3 regions of the Clostridium sp. BJN0013 genome follow, and region 3 is predicted to be linked to each of the others. Evidence: riboswitches for the same ligand, from Rfam matches in the RefSeq annotation. Region 3 holds a riboswitch; each other region holds the start of a gene.
What was found. A riboswitch is a leader RNA that binds a small molecule or an ion and turns the genes downstream of it on or off. The one in region 3 is predicted to bind S-adenosylmethionine.
Positions count from the first base shown of each region.

Region 1: linked by a shared signal. The riboswitch ahead of nifB (nitrogenase cofactor biosynthesis protein NifB) and the one ahead of AB3K27_RS17960 (methionine ABC transporter ATP-binding protein) in region 3 are both predicted to bind S-adenosylmethionine.
Region 2: linked by a shared signal. The riboswitch ahead of tnpA (IS200/IS605 family transposase) and the one ahead of AB3K27_RS17960 (methionine ABC transporter ATP-binding protein) in region 3 are both predicted to bind S-adenosylmethionine.

Region 1 covers NZ_CP162495.1:1,079,106-1,082,322, reverse strand. Annotated here, with positions in the region: gene AB3K27_RS05745 (ABC transporter permease) at 1-489, opposite strand, end outside; gene nifB (nitrogenase cofactor biosynthesis protein NifB) at 519-1,790, opposite strand; SAM riboswitch class I at 1,965-2,068, opposite strand; gene AB3K27_RS05735 (hypothetical protein) at 2,343-3,217, shown strand, end outside.
Region 2 covers NZ_CP162495.1:1,742,437-1,745,653, reverse strand. Annotated here, with positions in the region: gene AB3K27_RS09160 (pyruvate formate lyase family protein) at 1-530, opposite strand, end outside; gene tnpA (IS200/IS605 family transposase) at 870-1,325, opposite strand; SAM riboswitch class I at 1,503-1,610, opposite strand; gene AB3K27_RS09150 (ROK family transcriptional regulator) at 1,711-2,748, opposite strand; SAM riboswitch class I at 2,867-2,971, shown strand; gene thiS (sulfur carrier protein ThiS) at 3,121-3,217, shown strand, end outside.
Region 3 covers NZ_CP162495.1:3,462,715-3,465,931, forward strand. Annotated here, with positions in the region: gene AB3K27_RS17950 (cell wall hydrolase) at 1-81, shown strand, start outside; gene AB3K27_RS17955 (methionine ABC transporter permease) at 171-827, opposite strand; gene AB3K27_RS17960 (methionine ABC transporter ATP-binding protein) at 829-1,785, opposite strand; SAM riboswitch class I at 2,016-2,116, opposite strand; gene AB3K27_RS17965 (glycosyltransferase) at 2,218-3,217, opposite strand, start outside.

The DNA.
Region 1 (3,217 bases), 1.7 Mb from region 3:
TACTCCTGTTATGGTACTAAACAGTATAGGCCATATGGAAACCCAAAATATTATCGATATTTTGGCTACCTCTCCAATTCCAAAAAGTAAAATAAAAACTGGAAGTAATGAAAAAGGATTCACCTGAGCTAAAATTTGAAGTAGGGGATCTAAAAATTCCTCAACCTTTTTAAATCCTCCCCCAAGTAAGAAGCCTAATGGTAGTGCTATAACTGCTGCCAGCATGAACCCTATTATGGCTCTCATAAGACTTACTTTAACATGTACTATCATTTCATTTTTCAATATAAGATCCCAAATTGTACTAATGGTTTCTGAAAAAGTAGGTATAAATTGGTGATCAGCTATACCTACTATGGGGGCTATCTGCCAAAAAACCAGAAACAATACAATGGCTAAACTTTTTCTTAAAATTTTAATTACCAATTCATTAAAACTGCCCTTGCTATTTGAAATTTTTATATTTTTTGTCATATTTTTTATATTCATATTTACCATTCCCCTTTGTACTTGAATATTTATGAATCTTTTTCAAGTAATTCTATGGCTTTTTTTATACTCTGTTCTATACTAAAATACATTTGAAATACTTTTATTCCCTTCTCATGCAGCATGGTCAAAGGTTCAAAACCTATCCTCAATACAAGTACTGCATTGCAATCCTCTATGCTTTTTAAGATATTTGATATCTTATTATCATGGCCATCACATTCACTTATACCACTGCAGTATTTGTTTATGATCCTTTTTTCTTTAAGTTCAATTTTCCCGTTTATTACATCATATATATAGAATTGTGACACATGTCCAAAATGTGCATCTACATTTACACCGGACTTAGTTGCAACTGCAAATCTATATTTACTCTTCTTATAAATTTTTTCTTTACTGTTAAGCTTAACTATATTTTTCCCTTTAAAATCATGTTCAGTATCATTTCTAAATTCACTAGATATATCCTTGTCTAAAGTTCCTATTGCATCTGCCCTACATTGTTTGCAATGATACATCTGCTTTAAATCCAGTTCGCATTTTTTTCTCATATGGTTTAACTCCAAATCACTTACAGTAGGCATATTCTCAAATACACTACCCTTAACAGGTATAAGAGGCATAATGTTTGTCATGTATGCTCCACACTCTTTAACTTTTTTAACTACTTCTGGAATATGATTGCTATTAATTCCTTTTATCATAACAATATTTACCTTGCATATTATACCTTTTTGAGTAATATATCTAAGACCTGATAATTGATTATTTAACAATACATTCCCTGCCTCTTCTCCTTCAAGAACACTTCCTAGATAATTAACATATTTATATATTTTGCCACTTATTTTAGGATCCACTGCATTTATAGTTATAGTGACATGAGTGACCCCCAGTCTTATTATTTCATCTGCATAAAAAGGCAACATCAATCCATTGGTAGAAAGACAAAATGTAATATTTGGTGATTCCTTTTTTATTAACTCTATAGACTTTTTAGTTTCTTCAAAATTTGCCAGTGGATCTCCTGGACCTGCTATACCCACTACAGTCAAATTTTTCACTTTTTCTTTTACTATATTAAATTTATCTCTAGCTTCCTCAGGAGTTAAAACTTCACTGGTAACCCCTGGTCTAGTTTCATTCACACAATCATATTTTCTATTGCAAAAGTTACAGCTTATATTACACTTTGGTGCTACAGGGATATGCATTCTTGCATATTTATGGGCAATACAGTTGTAACAGGGATGGGTTAATGTCCTCTCTTCTATACTTCTTGCAAAATCTATGCTCATATTTTATTTATCTCCTCTCTGCATAACTTAAATATAAAAAAAGACTAAGTAAACCGAATAAAATTCAGTTTACTTAGTCTCCAGTGTGTCTGGTCAACTAAGGTATCGAAATTAATATTATACAATAAAAAACTTCTTACAGATGAAATGTAAGAAGTTTAACTCTTTCTTAATGTCTCATCTTTCAGGTTACCCCGCAGGAATTAGCACCATTGAATAAATAACATCCAGGTTGCCGGGCATCATAGGGCCAGTCCCTCCGCCTCTCTTGATAAGAAATTTTATATTAAATTTTAACTAACATAATGTGTATTTTTACTTGTTGATAGTACTATACAATTTTTTAGTTCTTTTGTCAATAGCTAATTTTTTATAATTTAAAATTTTTTTTGTAGATTTCAATCATTTATCAACCTCATATATAATTGTTTAATTTACACAAAGTTTATATGTTTTTTAAAAATTTTTCTTGCTTTTTTACACTTTATATTGATATAACTAAGTCATGAGAGATACGCCTGGAATCTCAATATTGATTTGGAGGATAATAAAATGGATAATAAATCTGTACAGGGAAAAGTTCAAACAGTATTAGGTCTAGTAGACAGCAATAAATTGGGATTTACTATTACACATGAGCATCTTTTGATGGATATGTCTATATTAGTTCCAAAGTTTGTTACTCTTCTATTCAGAAAAATAGCTAGGAATATGAAGAAAACAAATGTAGACGATGCAATCCATGAAGCCATTTTATTCAAAAAAGCTGGCGGCAATACCATTGTTGACGTGACACCTCGTCATATTCGTTTTGATACCCAGGTGTTGGTACGTATTGCTAAAGAGACAGGAATCAACATTGTTATGGGTACGGCTTATTATATTGAACCCACATTGCCAAGGGACATGAATAACAAGACTATAGAAGATATTGCCAATGAGTATATTAATGACATTACAAAGGGTTTCGATGATACTGGAATTAGGGCAGGCATCATTGGAGAAATTGGTTGTTCCTGGCCAATCACGGAAAATGAGATAAAATCTCTTAAAGCAGCAGCAATTGCTCAAAAGGAAACTGGAGTACCAATAAGTATTCATTCTGCTTTTCATCCTGATGCACCATTTGAGATTTTAATAATATTAACAGAAGCTGGTGCTGACCCAGAACGAATTATTCTAGGTCATATGGAATTTGCTTTTTCTAATGAAGCAAGATTAAAATTTGCTGATTTGGGCTGCCATATACAGTTTGATAGTTTAGGAGTTTCTGACACGGTGTTTAAAAGGTCTGGTTGTAAGATAACAACAGACGTTCAACGTGTAGACCAAATCAAGGAACTGATTGAACATGGTCATTTGGGCCAGATACTGGTTTCTCACGATTTCTGCACTAACGATTGTATGACTTATACTGGTGGTCCAGG
Region 2 (3,217 bases), 1.7 Mb from region 3:
ACTATAAATCTGGATTTCAATGTATCTTTAGGATCATAAGTTAGTTTTAATGTTTCTTCAGGAAGAGTTTTCGCTAAATCTTCATGAAAAGTTTTTCCTTTCCAATAAGGTGCAATATCTTCTATTACAACTTCAGTATCTTCTTTAGAAATATTAAAAGGCGACTGTACTCTATTAGGTAATTCCCTTATTGCAAGATCTAAAAAATCTCCGTCAAGTTCTGGATATAAAAGCCCATATCTTCCTTGATACCCTGCTCTACCAACAATAAGCTGAGCATTGTCAATATATACAGTTATATTTTCTGCAATGTGTTTCAATGCTTTTGACCATCTTAAAATAAGCGGTTGACCTTCCGTCTGTTTAAATGACTCGGTAAAATATTTTGCTCTTTCAATATCAATACGAGGTTTACTTCTTTCAAATCCTTTTAAAATCTTAAATACCCTCTTATCGGCATACTTATTAACTTTTCCCTTTGCTTCATCTTGTATTTTTTCTTCTTGAGGTGATAAAATTACATTTGGCATATTATTATCTCCTTTCCACCCAATTCATATCATATTTAAAGTATAAAATCTGTTTAACTGTTCCTAAGTCAATTTTCATTATTTACTTTACTGTATTCATATCTTTCATAATTAAAACTTATTTTCAAATTGGAAATAAGTTTATAAAATTAGAGATCAAATTTAACTTATTACAAGCATACAAACACTTACAATAAATTAAATTTGATCTCTAGTTTTCTAGTCAGTCCAAATAAATATCCACCAGCTTAGCTGGTGGTTTTTCCTAAGCCCTATAAGGGCACATTACCAGCATTATGCCTCAAGGCATCTTAAAGATCTCGCCAGCCGCAATTTATGTTACTTGCTACCCTTAAAAGGGTCCATGTATTCCTTCATACTTACTTGGTCGGCGATCATATCTTCTTTCTGTTGATTTCTTATATATTCTTCTATTGCTTTTTTATTTTTTCCAACTGTGTCTACATAGAATCCTCTGCACCAAAAGTGCCTATTTCCATATTTATATTTTAAATTTGAAAATCTCTCAAATATCATTAGACTACTTTTTCCCTTCAAGAATCCCATAAAACTTGAAACACTTGTCTTTGGTGGTATCGATAAAAGCATATGTATATGATCTTCACATGCATTCGCCTCTATTATTTCTACACCTTTCCATTCACAAAGTTTCCTTAATATTTTTCCTATCTCTTTTCTTTTTTCTCCATATATTTCTTTTCTTCTATATTTGGGTGAAAATACTACATGATATTTACATCTCCATTTAGTATGTGATAAACTATTACTGTCCATTTAGGGCAAACCTCCTTTGATTATAGATTTGGTTGACGAGACCTCTTCTATTTTATCAAAGTGAGGTTTTTTGTTCACCGCTTAAGCTATTCTGAACACACCTGCATAGCAGGTGGTTTTCATATAGACAAAAAAAAACTTCCTGTGGAGAAACCACAGGAGGTTGTATCCTCTTGTCTCTCATCTTTCAGGATATACCTGCTGGAATTAGCACCATTGAATGAAAAAAATCATTTAGGTTGCCGGGCATCACAGGGCCAGTCCCTCCACCTCTCTTGATAAGAAGTTATTTAATTCATTTTTAATTTACGTACATAATATAACTTTTAAAATGCTTTGTCAACATAAAATTTTTATTTATTACTAATTTATCTCTTTATTTTCATTATATTTTACTGTCAATACATCTTTCCAAAAGTAAAGCCGCAGCCCCTATTGAAATTGCATCCTCTTTAAAATATCCATCTCTTTTGAAAATAACCTTTTCAGGAACATATCTTACACATGTTTCATAAAACAGATCCGAATTAATTAAAGGTCCACTTAATATAACACAATTCAAATCCAATAAATCACTATAAAATTCTATACTTTTCCCCAATTTAGAGGCAACATCAAAAATTATCTTTTCAGACAGTTCATTGTTTTTTTGAACTGAAAGGCATACCTTATCAAAATCAACATCTTGATTTGTATTGATAACCATATGCTCAAAAGCATATTCATTATCATCTGCTGTTTTTATAATTCTATCTTGTAAAATTGTCCCTTCTCTTATTCTCAATCCACAATTAAAATAAGCTAGATTTTTAAATTGTTTTCCACTGCCATATAAATACTCTGCAATAACAGCTGAATTTGCACCATTTTCACTAACTACATTACATTCCAATTTTTTTTCAAGTATTTCGTCTATATTCACATCATTCCAGATATCTGTTTCAATTCCAAGTCCTACTCCAATAAGATCAATAAACTCTAAATTTAACTCTACGTAAGCATCACTTATAATTCTCACAATTTTTTCTACAACTTCATTATATGAATCGGAAGAATTAACATAAAAACTCTTCTTATAAAAAATCTCCATTCTTAAATTTACTATGGAAACTTGTGCATGAGTTTTAGATATATCTATCCCTACAATATAAAATCTACATAAGTTTATATCATATAGAATAGGTTTTCTACCTCCTGTAGATTCTCCTATACATTTCTGTACTATAATACGTTTTTCTTCAAGAGGACCCATAATACGATTTAATGAAGTCAACTTCATTCCTGTTTTAAGCAGGATTTCATTCTTAGTCATGGCTCCATCTTTCTGAATTAAATTAAATATGTTTTTTTCATCCGGGTTTAAATCTTTAAATAATTTATAATTGTCCACCATAATTATCATACCTTTAAAAATCAAATACAAAAAACTTACCCCTATAATAAACTGAAACCTGGAGCTATGTCAATAGCATAACAGTGAAAAATATATTATTGACAGGATTAATTTAAGTATGTTAGTATTTAAATAATTAAATATTAAATTCTTATCAAGAGAGGTAGAGGGACTGGCCCTGTGATACCCGGCAACCTGATTGTTTTCATTGGTGCTAATTCCAGCAGGCATGTATTTGCTTGACAGATGAGAAACTTGAATGAAAGACTTTCTTGTAACTCATAGCAAGAAGGTTTTTATTTTAGTTATAAATTTATGTTTTCTTTTTACCAAAACGGTTAAAACATTAAATGGTGTAAATTTTCTTATGCTATTTAATATCAAAATAACAAGGAGGACGTCATGAACATAAAAATAAATGGAGATCCTAAAGAAATAAATAATGGATTAACAGTAACAGAACTTTTAAAAATTGGAAATGTGGAAATGCCAGATATGG
Region 3 (3,217 bases):
TTTGATGATAGTACAACAAATACCTGGCTCTGGTCAAAACCCATTGCTTTAAGAGTTGGTAAAATGGTATTTGTATATTAGTATGAATTTGATTACATAAGTTCAATTAATTTTTAAAAATTAAGGCATGAGTAAAACTATAGTTTAATTTACTCACGCCTTATATATTTTTATCTATTAAGTTTTTTATATATTATATCTCCAATAGTTTGAAGCAGTTGGACAATTATTACAAGTATTATTACTGTATATACCATTATGTCAGTCTGGAATCTGTAGTATCCGTAATTTACCGCTACATTTCCAAGTCCACCTCCCCCTACTGTACCTGCCATAGCAGAATATCCTACTACACTTATAACTGTAAGTGTTATTCCAAGTACTATAGATGGAAGAGCTTCTTTTAGCATAACTTTAAATATTATCTGAGTATTACTTGCCCCAAAAGATTTAGATGCCTCTATTACTCCAGGATCCACTTCTTTAAAAGAGGATTCAATTACCCTTGCTGCAAAAGGTGCTGCAGCTATAGTAAGTGGAACTATCGCTGCTGTAGTACCTATAGCTTTTCCCACTATAAACTTTGTAAAAGGAAAGATGGCTATCATAAGTATTATAAATGGAAAGGATCTAAGCAAATTTACCACTACATCTAAAACTTTATAAACTGCTTTATTAGGTCTAAGCCCCCCTGGCTGCGTTATTATTAATAAAACTGCAGGTATAAACCCTATAATTACGGCAAATACTGTAGAAACTATTACCATATAAAATGTTTCTCCTACAGCAGGAAATAGTACCTGCTTAAATATTTCACTAAAACTCATACTATTCCACCTCCCATGTTACATTTTTTGAAGAAAGATAATTACATATTTGTTCCTTATCTTCTTGGTTTATATTTATCACTAGGCTTCCCAGTACATTATCTCGAAATCTCTCAAGTTTTCCCCATACTATGGAAAATTTTATATTTAAATCTATAGCCATAGAAGTTATTAAATTATCCTGACTTATTTCCTTTGGGAAAAATATTCTTATGTTCATTCCTTTTTCCGGCAATAAATTTTCACTTCCCAACAATTTTTTCAAATATTCGCCTGGCCTTAGGAATACTTCTTCCACATCTCCTTCTACCTTTATCTCCCCGCTGTCAATAATTGCCACCTTGTTACATATTTCTTTTATCACTTCCATTTGATGTGTTACTACTACTATGGTTAGTTCAAATTCCTTATTTATTTTCTTTAAGAGTTCAAGTATAGATTTGGTAGTATTAGGATCTAAGGCTGAAGTAGCTTCATCGCAGAGTAATATACTGGGATTTAAAGCAAGTGCTCTTGCAATAGCCACTCTTTGTTTTTGCCCTCCACTTAATTGCCTTGGCATGCTCTCGGCCTTATCCTCAAGTGCTACTAATTTTAATAATTCCCCTACTCTAGCTTTTATTTTCTTTTTATCATATCCCCATACCTCCAGAGGAAGTGATATATTATCATATACACTTTTCCTATTTAGTAAATTGAAATTTTGAAATATCATACCTAAATTTTTCCTAAAAACTCTTATTTCTTTTCCTTTTAAATCTTTTACCTCTTTGTCCATTATCTTTATACTTCCAGTATCATAGGTTTCAAGGCCATTTAAACATCTGAGCAGTGTAGATTTCCCCGCTCCGCTCTGTCCTACTATTCCAAATATTTCACCTTTTTTTATATTAAGGTTTATATTTTTAATTACAACTTTATTATCAAAACTCTTACCAACATTATTAATATTTATCAATAATATTCACCTTCCCTCCATAAATCAAGTAATTCAGAGGTTCAATTGGAGTTTGCTATAGAAAAATGCTTTTCTCCATCTGAACCTTAGAATAACTTATCCAGACGCATAGCAGTACTTATCTCCCACTTTGAAAAGGATGGGAGTATTAGCTAATTCCAGCGTTGGGATAAAATTATACAGCACTAAAAAATCTGAGGAAAACCTCAGATTTAACATCCATAACATTTCTCTCATCTTTCAGCCTTCGCTGCAGGACTTGGCACCATTATACAACGTATTGGTTGCCGGGCTTCAATGGGCCTGTTCCCTCCACCTCTCTTGATAAGTTCAAGATTCATATTCAATTTACGGATTTAATTATATCAATTTAATCCCATAATGTCAATGGTTACATTGTACATATCCCAGCTAAAAGATGACGGAGGAATTTCACAGCTTCAACTTAAATTGCAATGATTGTTTCATCATTTCGAGTCCTTCCACATCAATTTTATCATATATTTTTATAGTTCTTAAAAATTCATCATAAGCCAGATTCATATATCCATTTTTATAATACAATTTTGCAAGATACAAAAGTACATTGTCATCTTCAATTAAATTTAACAGCTGAAGTCCTTTCTCAAATTCATCAAAATAATTTATTTTTAATAATATAGCCAACAAATTAAATATAGCTTCTGAAAATTCTGTGGAAGATTCTTTATCTTCAGCCAGAGGTGTACACTTCTTTTCTTCAAGTAAATCCTCAAATTTCATATATACTAAATACTTTCTATCGTTATGAATACCTTTGGAATTATCAACTAATAGATTTTTAGTTGAAATATTATTTCCAAATGTAATGCAAAGCATACTATAATAAAAAGCTTTATCGATAAAATCATATTCTGTAATCTTCTGAAATGATTCATAAGCCTCATTAAACTTTTTCTGATAAAATAAACAAACTCCTTTATAATAGTATATTTTAGATGTATAATAATTATCTTTACACACTTTCTCCGCTTTTTCAGCATAATCATAGGATATACCAAATCTATTTTGGCTGTAAAATACATCCGATAAAAACAAATACACCTCTTCATCTGTATTTACGTCAAGATAGCTGTCAAGCTTGGATTTCATTTCACCTATAGAAAATTTTTTAATGCCCATTATTTGGGGAAATTTAGAAAATGCTTTAATATATTTAGGATTTACTTTTAATGTTTTATCACAATAATATAAAGCCTTATCATAATCTCTAAGATCAAAGTATACATTGCATAGTGTATAATAAGTTCTATAAGATCCTACTCCAATTAATTCTCTTATTTCGATTGGAGATTCACCCATTTCAATACATTTATTAAGTGAGTTTATGGCTTCTAAATATTTGCCCTGACCTACTAAAGTATTTCCTCTCATAAATTCTAATTCCGTAAAA